DNA from 2 places in the Variovorax sp. TLI9-5A genome. Region 1 is predicted to be linked to the other one. Evidence: predicted binding sites of a transcription regulator. Region 1 holds the regulator's gene; the other holds the start of a gene.
What was found. Region 1 encodes HrcA, which represses chaperone genes, less so after heat shock. Its sites were predicted from a motif close to TTAGCACTCNNNNNNNNNGAGTGCTAA; they were not measured.
Positions count from the first base shown of each region.

Region 2: a site for HrcA is predicted at 1,949-1,975, ahead of AC1VNX_RS28600 (co-chaperone GroES). Genes of this name have one in related genera too.

Region 1 is NZ_CP200310.1:1,491,127-1,495,009, forward strand. It holds gene recN (DNA repair protein RecN) at 1-558, opposite strand, end outside; gene AC1VNX_RS07260 (NAD kinase) at 559-1,470, opposite strand; gene hrcA (heat-inducible transcriptional repressor HrcA) at 1,502-2,509, shown strand; tRNA gene AC1VNX_RS07270 (tRNA-Ile) at 2,550-2,626, shown strand; gene AC1VNX_RS07275 (PIN domain-containing protein) at 2,808-3,883, opposite strand, start outside.
Region 2 is NZ_CP200310.1:5,996,666-6,000,548, reverse strand. It holds gene groL (chaperonin GroEL) at 1-1,537, opposite strand, end outside; gene AC1VNX_RS28600 (co-chaperone GroES) at 1,567-1,857, opposite strand; gene budC (meso-2,3-butanediol dehydrogenase) at 2,403-3,167, opposite strand; gene AC1VNX_RS28590 (hypothetical protein) at 3,227-3,463, opposite strand; gene AC1VNX_RS28585 (hypothetical protein) at 3,814-3,883, shown strand, end outside.

The sequences.
Region 1 (3,883 bases):
CCGTTCGCGTTCGCGCTGCAGCGAGTCTTGAGCGGAGCGGGCGTGTTCGAGCGTGGATAGCGCCTGCCGCCAGGCCTGCCATGCGGCGTCGAGCGCATCGGTGCGCGCGCCCGCGTAGGCGTCGAGCAGGCCGCGCACCGCTTCGGGCCGCGTCAGGCTCTGCCAGGCGTGCTGGCCGTGGATGTCGAGCAGGCGGTCGCCGAGCTCGCGCAGCTGGGTGGCGGTGGCGGGGCTGCCGTTGATCCAGCCGCGGCTGCGGCCTTGCAGATCGACGGTGCGGCGCAGCAGCAGCGCGTCGCCGGGCTCGAAGCCGCCTTGGTCGAGCCAGCCGTCCAGCGTCGGATCGGCATCGAATTCGGCGCTCACGTCGAGGCGCTCGGCGCCCTCGCGCACCGCGCCGGCATCGGCCCGGTTGCCCAGCGCGAGCTGCAGCGCGTCGATCAGGATGGATTTGCCCGCGCCGGTTTCACCGGTCAGCACTGTGAAGCCGCCGGACAGGTCGAGTTCTAGTGATCGCACGATCACGAAGTCGCGCAGTGCGATGCGTCGCAGCGCCATTCAGGAGCCCCCTTCGTTCCAGTGAAGTTTCTTGCGCAGCGTGTCGAAGTAGCTCCAGCCGCGCGGATGCAGGAAGCGCACGCGGAAGTCGGAGCGGCGCACCACCACGCGGTCGCCGATAGCCAGCGAGGCGAGCGACTGCATGTCGAAATTGGCGCTGGCGTCGCGCCCGCCCACCAGCTCGATGACGATCTCGTCGGCATCGGGCAGCAGGACCGGGCGGTTCGACAGCGTGTGCGGCGCGATCGGCACCAACACCCACCCCGGCACCGCCGGGTGCAGCAGCGGGCCGCCGGCCGACAGCGCGTAGGCGGTCGAGCCCGTGGGCGTGGCGATGATCAGGCCGTCGGCACGCTGGTTGGCCACGAAATGGCGGCCCACCGACACGCGCAACTCGACCATGCCGGAGGTGGCGCCGCGGTTGACGACCACGTCGTTCATGGCGAAGGCGTCGAACACCGAGGCGCCGTCGCGCATGACTTTGGCCTGCATCAGGCTGCGGTGGTCTTCCTCGTACTCGCCGGCCAGCATCGGGATCAGCGTGGCCTGGTAGTTGTCGAGGGGGATGTCGGTGATGAAGCCGAGCCGGCCGCGGTTGATGCCGATCAGCGGAATGCCGTAGCTGGCGAGCTGGCGGCCGATGCCGAGCATGGTGCCGTCGCCGCCGACGACCAGGCCGAGGTCGCAGCGCTGGCCGATTTCCTCGACGCTCAGGGCTTCGTAGCGTGGATGGGCGGGGAGGGCGTCATCGGCTTCCTCGCAGGTCGGGCGCTCGACGTAGACCGTGCAGCCTTGCGATTCGAGAAAGGCACCGATGTCTTCCATGACACTGTCGCGCGCATCCGCCTGCGCCCGGGCGCCGGAAGCCTGGTATTTGCCGATCAGGGCGACGTGACGAAAGCGTGAGGTCATATCTCACAAATTACAACACTAAAATCTTGCAATGCTGGACGACCGTGCCAAGTTGCTGCTCAAGACGCTCGTCGAGCGCTACATCGCCGACGGGCAGCCTGTCGGTTCGCGCACGTTGTCGCGCTCTTCGGGGCTCGATCTGTCGCCGGCAACCATCCGCAACGTCATGTCCGACCTCGAGGCGCTGGGGCTGATCGCCAGTCCGCACACCTCGGCGGGGCGCATTCCCACGCATCGCGGATACCGCCTCTTCGTCGACACGATGTTGACCGCGCAGCGCGAGCAGATGACCGCGCCGAGCCTCGCACCCGACCAGCCGCAGAAGGTGATCGCCAATGCGGCGCACCTGCTGTCGAACATGTCGCAGTTCGTGGGCGTGGTGATGGCGCCGCGGCGCGCGTCGGTGTTCAAGCAGATCGAATTCCTGCGGCTGTCGGAGCGGCGCCTGCTGGTGATCATCGTCTCGCCCGATGGCGACGTGCAGAACAGGGTGATCTTTCCGGAGGCCGACTATTCCCAGTCGCAACTGGTCGAGGCCTCGAACTACATCAACGCGAACTATGCGGGCCTGACCATCGAGCAGGTGCGCGACCGGCTGCAGTCCGAGATCGAGATGCTGCGCGGCGAGATCGCCACGCTGATGCAGGCGGCGGTGCAGGTCAGCTCGGAAGTGCTGACCGAGGCGCAGGAAGACGACGTCGTCATCTCCGGGGAGCGCAATCTGCTGGCGGTGAGCGATTTCTCCAGCGACATGGGACAGCTGCGCCGCGCCTTCGAACTCTTCGAGCAGAAGGCCCAGTTGATGCGCCTTCTCGACGTGTCGAGCAAGGCCGAGGGCGTGCGGATCTTCATCGGCGGAGAAAGCCAGGTGGTGCCGTTCGAGGAGCTTTCGATCGTCAGCGCCAACTATGAGGTCGACGGGCAGGTCGTGGGCACGCTGGGCGTGATCGGGCCGACACGCATGCCTTACGAGCGCATGATCCAGATCGTCGACATCACGTCGCGTTTGGTTAGCAACGCGCTGAGCCATCGCAAGTAGCGCAGATCGGCTCGGCGGCGCGCATAGAATCGTCCCGCGTGGGCCGTTAGCTCAGTTGGTTAGAGCAGCGGACTCATAATCCGTTGGTCGCTGGTTCAAGCCCAGCACGGCCTACCACCGAAAAGCCGTATGGGCACTGAATAAGGCGCTATTTAAACGATAGCGCCTTTTCTTTTTCTTTCGGGCTCAGAGAGGCCATGTAGCCATGGTGTAGCCGAGCGGCGCCAAATTGGGGGCTTTATCCCAGCCGGCTGTCGTCCTTGCTGGGCTCTGTACTCACTTCACGGATGGAAGCGGTCTAGTTGAGAGATATCTTGGTAATCGCCGCCTGCTCGACAATCTTTAGCGCCTCTGGCCACGGGGTCATGTCCAGGGGAGTCACGCGCACTGGGAAGCGTTGGGTGAATGCCTTCGTCAAGTTCTTTGCGTGCACCTCCACTGTGACAGTTCCTTCTGCCGGCTCGTCACCTAAGAGTGGGTGCAACACCAATTCGAATGATTCTGCGTCCATCGAGTGTCTCCACTGTTGGCACGTCAAGATTACCTCGCTTTGAGGATGCTCAGGTCGATTGGGATGCCAGTAAAAAGCGTTTGGGTCTCTGCCGCCAGCAGAAAGCGAGGACGACAAATCGTCGCGCCAAGCGGGGTGCGGCATATTCAAATGGTGCGCGAACCCTCTGTTTAGGAGATCAGGGTATCGATGAGTCCGCCATACTCCAGAAGGTGGACTGGGCGCGAGGGGCAATTCTGGCATGCTCGGCTGCTCCTTCTTCCACGGCGGAGCCGCTATCTGAAGCATGCCTCTGCACGTGAATTTGACTAGTGCATCCTCCGCCGGACGTGACCCAACATTTTGGATACACACAGTCAGCAATGGCAAAGGAGCTTGTGTATTGAGGATGTCGTGAAGGCTCGCCAAGTAGGTCGAACAGGCTTCGATCCAGTTCGGATAAAGCTCATCTTGATATTTTCGAATACTGTCATCGCTCGCGGGCGTAAAGGTCTTCTTCGTGAAAAGAATCGATTCAAAGCCTTTGGCTGCGACTTCCTTTGGTTCTCTCGGGCCAAAATCGTGCGCACAAGGAATCCGAGCCTTGAGATGCTGCACTAGTCTTTCTATCTCCTCGTCCTGAAGCGGACGATAGCGCTTCAGTTCAATCAAAGCCACTTCCACGCCAATACCTGAGGTGTCGAGATCTTGGTGGGCCTCAAACTTTGGCTCTGCTTTGCGGTAGTCGGCTAGTTCCGCCTCAAGATTTCGTGTGCGCTTCTCGGCTTCGTCGAGTTCTGGCGCTAGGAGCCAGCTGTCTGGTATCGGTGTGAAGGCGATGCCTGCAGCACGCGCCGCACCCATAGGGCCTGTGTCATGCGTCA
Region 2 (3,883 bases), 4.5 Mb from region 1:
AGGACACCGAAGCGGCGTTCTGCAGTGCGGTGCGGGTGACCTTCGTCGGGTCCAGGATGCCCAGCTCGAGCATGTCGCCGTACGTGTCGTTGGCGGCATTGAAGCCGTAGTTGCCCTTGCCGGCCAGAACCGCGTTCACCACCACCGAGGCTTCGCCGCCGGCGTTGTTCACGATTTCGCGCAGGGGAGCTTCGATGGCCTTCAGCACCAGCTTGATGCCGGCGTCCTGATCGGCGTTGTCGCCCTTGATCTTGTCGCCCACGGCTTGCTTGGCACGCAGCAGAGCCACGCCGCCGCCGGCCACTACGCCTTCTTCCACTGCAGCGCGGGTAGCGTGCAGGGCGTCTTCGACGCGAGCCTTCTTTTCCTTCATTTCGACTTCGGTGGCGGCGCCAACCTTGATCACGGCAACACCGCCGGCCAGCTTGGCCACGCGCTCTTGCAGCTTTTCACGGTCGTAGTCGCTCGTGGCTTCCTCGATCTGCACGCGCACTTGCTTCACGCGGGCTTCGATGTCGGCAGCAGCGCCGGCGCCGTCGATGATGATGGTGTTTTCCTTGCCCACTTCGATGCGCTTGGCTTGGCCCAGGTCGGCCAGCGTCACCTTTTCGAGCGTCAGGCCCACTTCTTCAGCGATGACCTTGCCGCCCGTCAGGATGGCGATGTCTTCCAGCATGGCCTTGCGGCGGTCGCCGAAGCCAGGAGCCTTGACGGCCACGACCTTCAGGATGCCACGGATCGTGTTCACGACCAGCGTAGCCAGGGCTTCGCCCTCGACTTCTTCGGCAATGATCAGCAGCGGACGGCCGGCCTTGGCGACTTGTTCCAGCGTGGGGAGCAGGTCACGGATGTTGCTGATCTTCTTGTCGAACAGCAGCACGAAGGGGTTGTCCAGCAGCGCCGATTGCTTCTCGGGGTTGTTGATGAAGTAGGGCGACAGGTAGCCGCGGTCGAACTGCATGCCTTCGACGACGTCGAGTTCGCTCTCGAGCGACTTGCCGTCTTCCACGGTGATCACGCCTTCCTTGCCGACCTTGTCCATCGCGTCGGCGATGAGCTTGCCGATGGTTTCGTCGCTGTTGGCCGAGATCGAGCCGACTTGAGCGATTTCCTTCGACGTGGTGGTGGGCTTCGAAGCCTTCTTCAGCTCTTCGACCAGGGCCGTCACGGCCTTGTCGATGCCGCGCTTCAGGTCCATCGGGTTGATGCCCGCGGCCACGTACTTGAAGCCTTCGCGAACGATGGCTTGAGCCAGCACGGTAGCGGTCGTGGTGCCGTCACCAGCGTTGTCGCTGGTCTTGGAGGCCACTTCCTTCACGAGCTGGGCGCCCATGTTCTGCAGCTTGTCCTTCAGTTCGATTTCCTTGGCGACCGACACGCCGTCCTTGGTGACGGTGGGGGCGCCGAACGAGCGCTCGAGCACCACGTTACGGCCCTTGGGGCCCAGGGTCACCTTGACTGCGTTGGCCAGGATGTTCACACCCTCGACCATGCGTGCGCGGGCTTCACCGCCGAAGACTACGTCTTTTGCTGCCATGTTTGTTTACTCCGAGTGGGATGTTTGAATTACTTCTCGACGACTGCGAACAGGTCGTCTTCCTTCATGACCAGCAGTTCGTCGCCGCCGACCTTGACGGTCTGGCCGCTGTACTTGCCGAACAGGACGCGGTCGCCGACCTTCACGGTCAGTGCGGCCAGCTCGCCCTTGTCGTTGCGCTTGCCCGGGCCCACGGCCAGGACTTCACCCTGATCGGGCTTCTCGGCGGCTGCGTCGGGGATGACGATGCCGGAGGCAGTCTTGGTTTCGCTGTCAACACGCTTGACGATCACGCGATCGGCCAAAGGACGAAGTTTCATTGCATCTCCTGGATGTATGGATAAGAAACGGGTTTGTGGTCGGGTGCCGGACCGGAGCCCGGCAGCCCATCGGCTGGAAGCGAGGCCGTTGTTAGCACTCGTCAGCAGCGAGTGCTAATCATAAGGGCAATCGATGACGTTTCAAGGCCGGGTTGGCTGGCCGTTGTCGGTGCGGATGTCGGTTCTCAGCTAACTCGGAACTGCACGACCGTACTTTTCCGAGGGGTTGCTGCTGCCGCAGGCCGCTGGAAGACGCTGCTGAACGTGCATGAATGCGCCTTGATCGCCTAATTTTTGATCAAAATTTACCCGGATGAAATTCAATGGAGCGATGAATCTGCAGAATGATTGCCCTGGAGTAGGGCGGAGCCAATACAGCCCCTCATTTGTCAGCTAGACGCGGGTGCTGACGATGTGGCCAGCGCTTCAGGTCGTCGTCTTTTCCGGCCGGCCGGCCATGACGCTGGCTCAGTATTCCCGTATCACCGCCTTCAGCGTGCGCATGCCCTCGCCGACTGTGTTCGTTGCCATGGTGGTGCCGCTCCTCAGCCCATGTCGGGCTGGCCGTTGGACGCCATCAGCCCGCCATCCACCGGCATCGCGACGCCCGAGACAAAACTTGCATCGTCACTCGCCAGAAAGGCAACCACGGCCGCGATCTCCGAGGGATCGGCACCGCGCCCGAGCGGGATGCGCTCGGCGAACTTCGCCATCAGCGCGTTGTCGCCTTTCATGTCCTCGGTCATCGGCGTGAAGGTGAGGCTGGGGCACACGGCGTTCACCCGCACGCCGCTCTTGCCGTGGTCCAGCGCGAGAGCCTTGGTGAAGTTGACGATCGCGCCCTTTGACGCGTTGTAGAAACCCATGCCCCAGTCGCCGCCCAGGCCGGAGACCGAAGCGGTGTTCACGATGCAGCCCCTGCTGCGCACCAGATGCGGCATGGCCGCGCGGCAGCCGTGGAACACGCCGCCGGCGTTGACTGCCATGATCCGGTTCCAATCTTCCAGCGGCGGCTGCGTGACCGTGCCTTCGACCGCGATGCCGGCATTGTTGAAGAGCACGTGCAGCGCGCCGAAGCGCTCGATGGTCGCATCCACCAGTGCCTGCACCTGGCTGAAGCTGGACACATCGGTCAACTTCACCAGGGTGCGTTCGTCCGGCAACTCACGTGCCACATGCTGCAGCTTGGCAAGCGTGTCCCCCGCGAGCACCACGTTCGCGCCTTCCCGCGAAAAACGGTGCGCGGTGGCTTCGCCAATGCCGCTGCCAGCGCCGGTCACGATGACGACGCGATCCTTGAAACGTTGCATATCGATCCTCACGATCATGTGTCCGGGTGATGAAGAGACCGGCGTCCGGCGGCCTTCATCTATTTCGGTGGCGGGGCTGCAGGTGCTGGGGCGGGAACCGTCTGCGCGCCGCCCTGTACCTGCGCGGCCGGCGGCGTTGCCTCGTGCGAGGGGCCTTCGCCGCGCTTGTCCACGGCATAAAAGTAAAACAGGGCGCCGAGCATCACGAGGATGGCCACGGTCACGCTGAACACGAAGACGCGCTGGTTGTCGCGCCTGTCGTCCCTGGCTTGCTGTCTTCTCGATAGTTCGCTCATGGCATCTTTCCTTTCCTGCAATGGCGCGAATGAATGGAATGAGGGCGGATGGAAGAAGACATCCCCCGCAAGAGAAACGCTAGGACTTCGTACCGCGCGCCGTGTCGGACATCGACTGAGGTGGCTGTCGCGCAAAAGCGCCTCAGGCTCATTCATTGCCTTGTCCTGGGCATCGAACGGAAGTCCAGGCATTGTCGGGCGCCGCCTTGCGCCACCTCGCGCCGTCAATCGCGGCAATGGCAAATGTCCTGCACCCTGCGTCGTCGACGGATGGCGGCGCGACTGCCGCAGACGTCGAAGATTCCACACATGTTCAGAGTTTCAGAGTTTCAGAGTTCGAGGAGCCATCCATGTCAAAGAAGCCAAACCCTGCCAGGCAGTCCACGCATGAAGAACCCGAAGTCACGCAGGAGGAGTCGG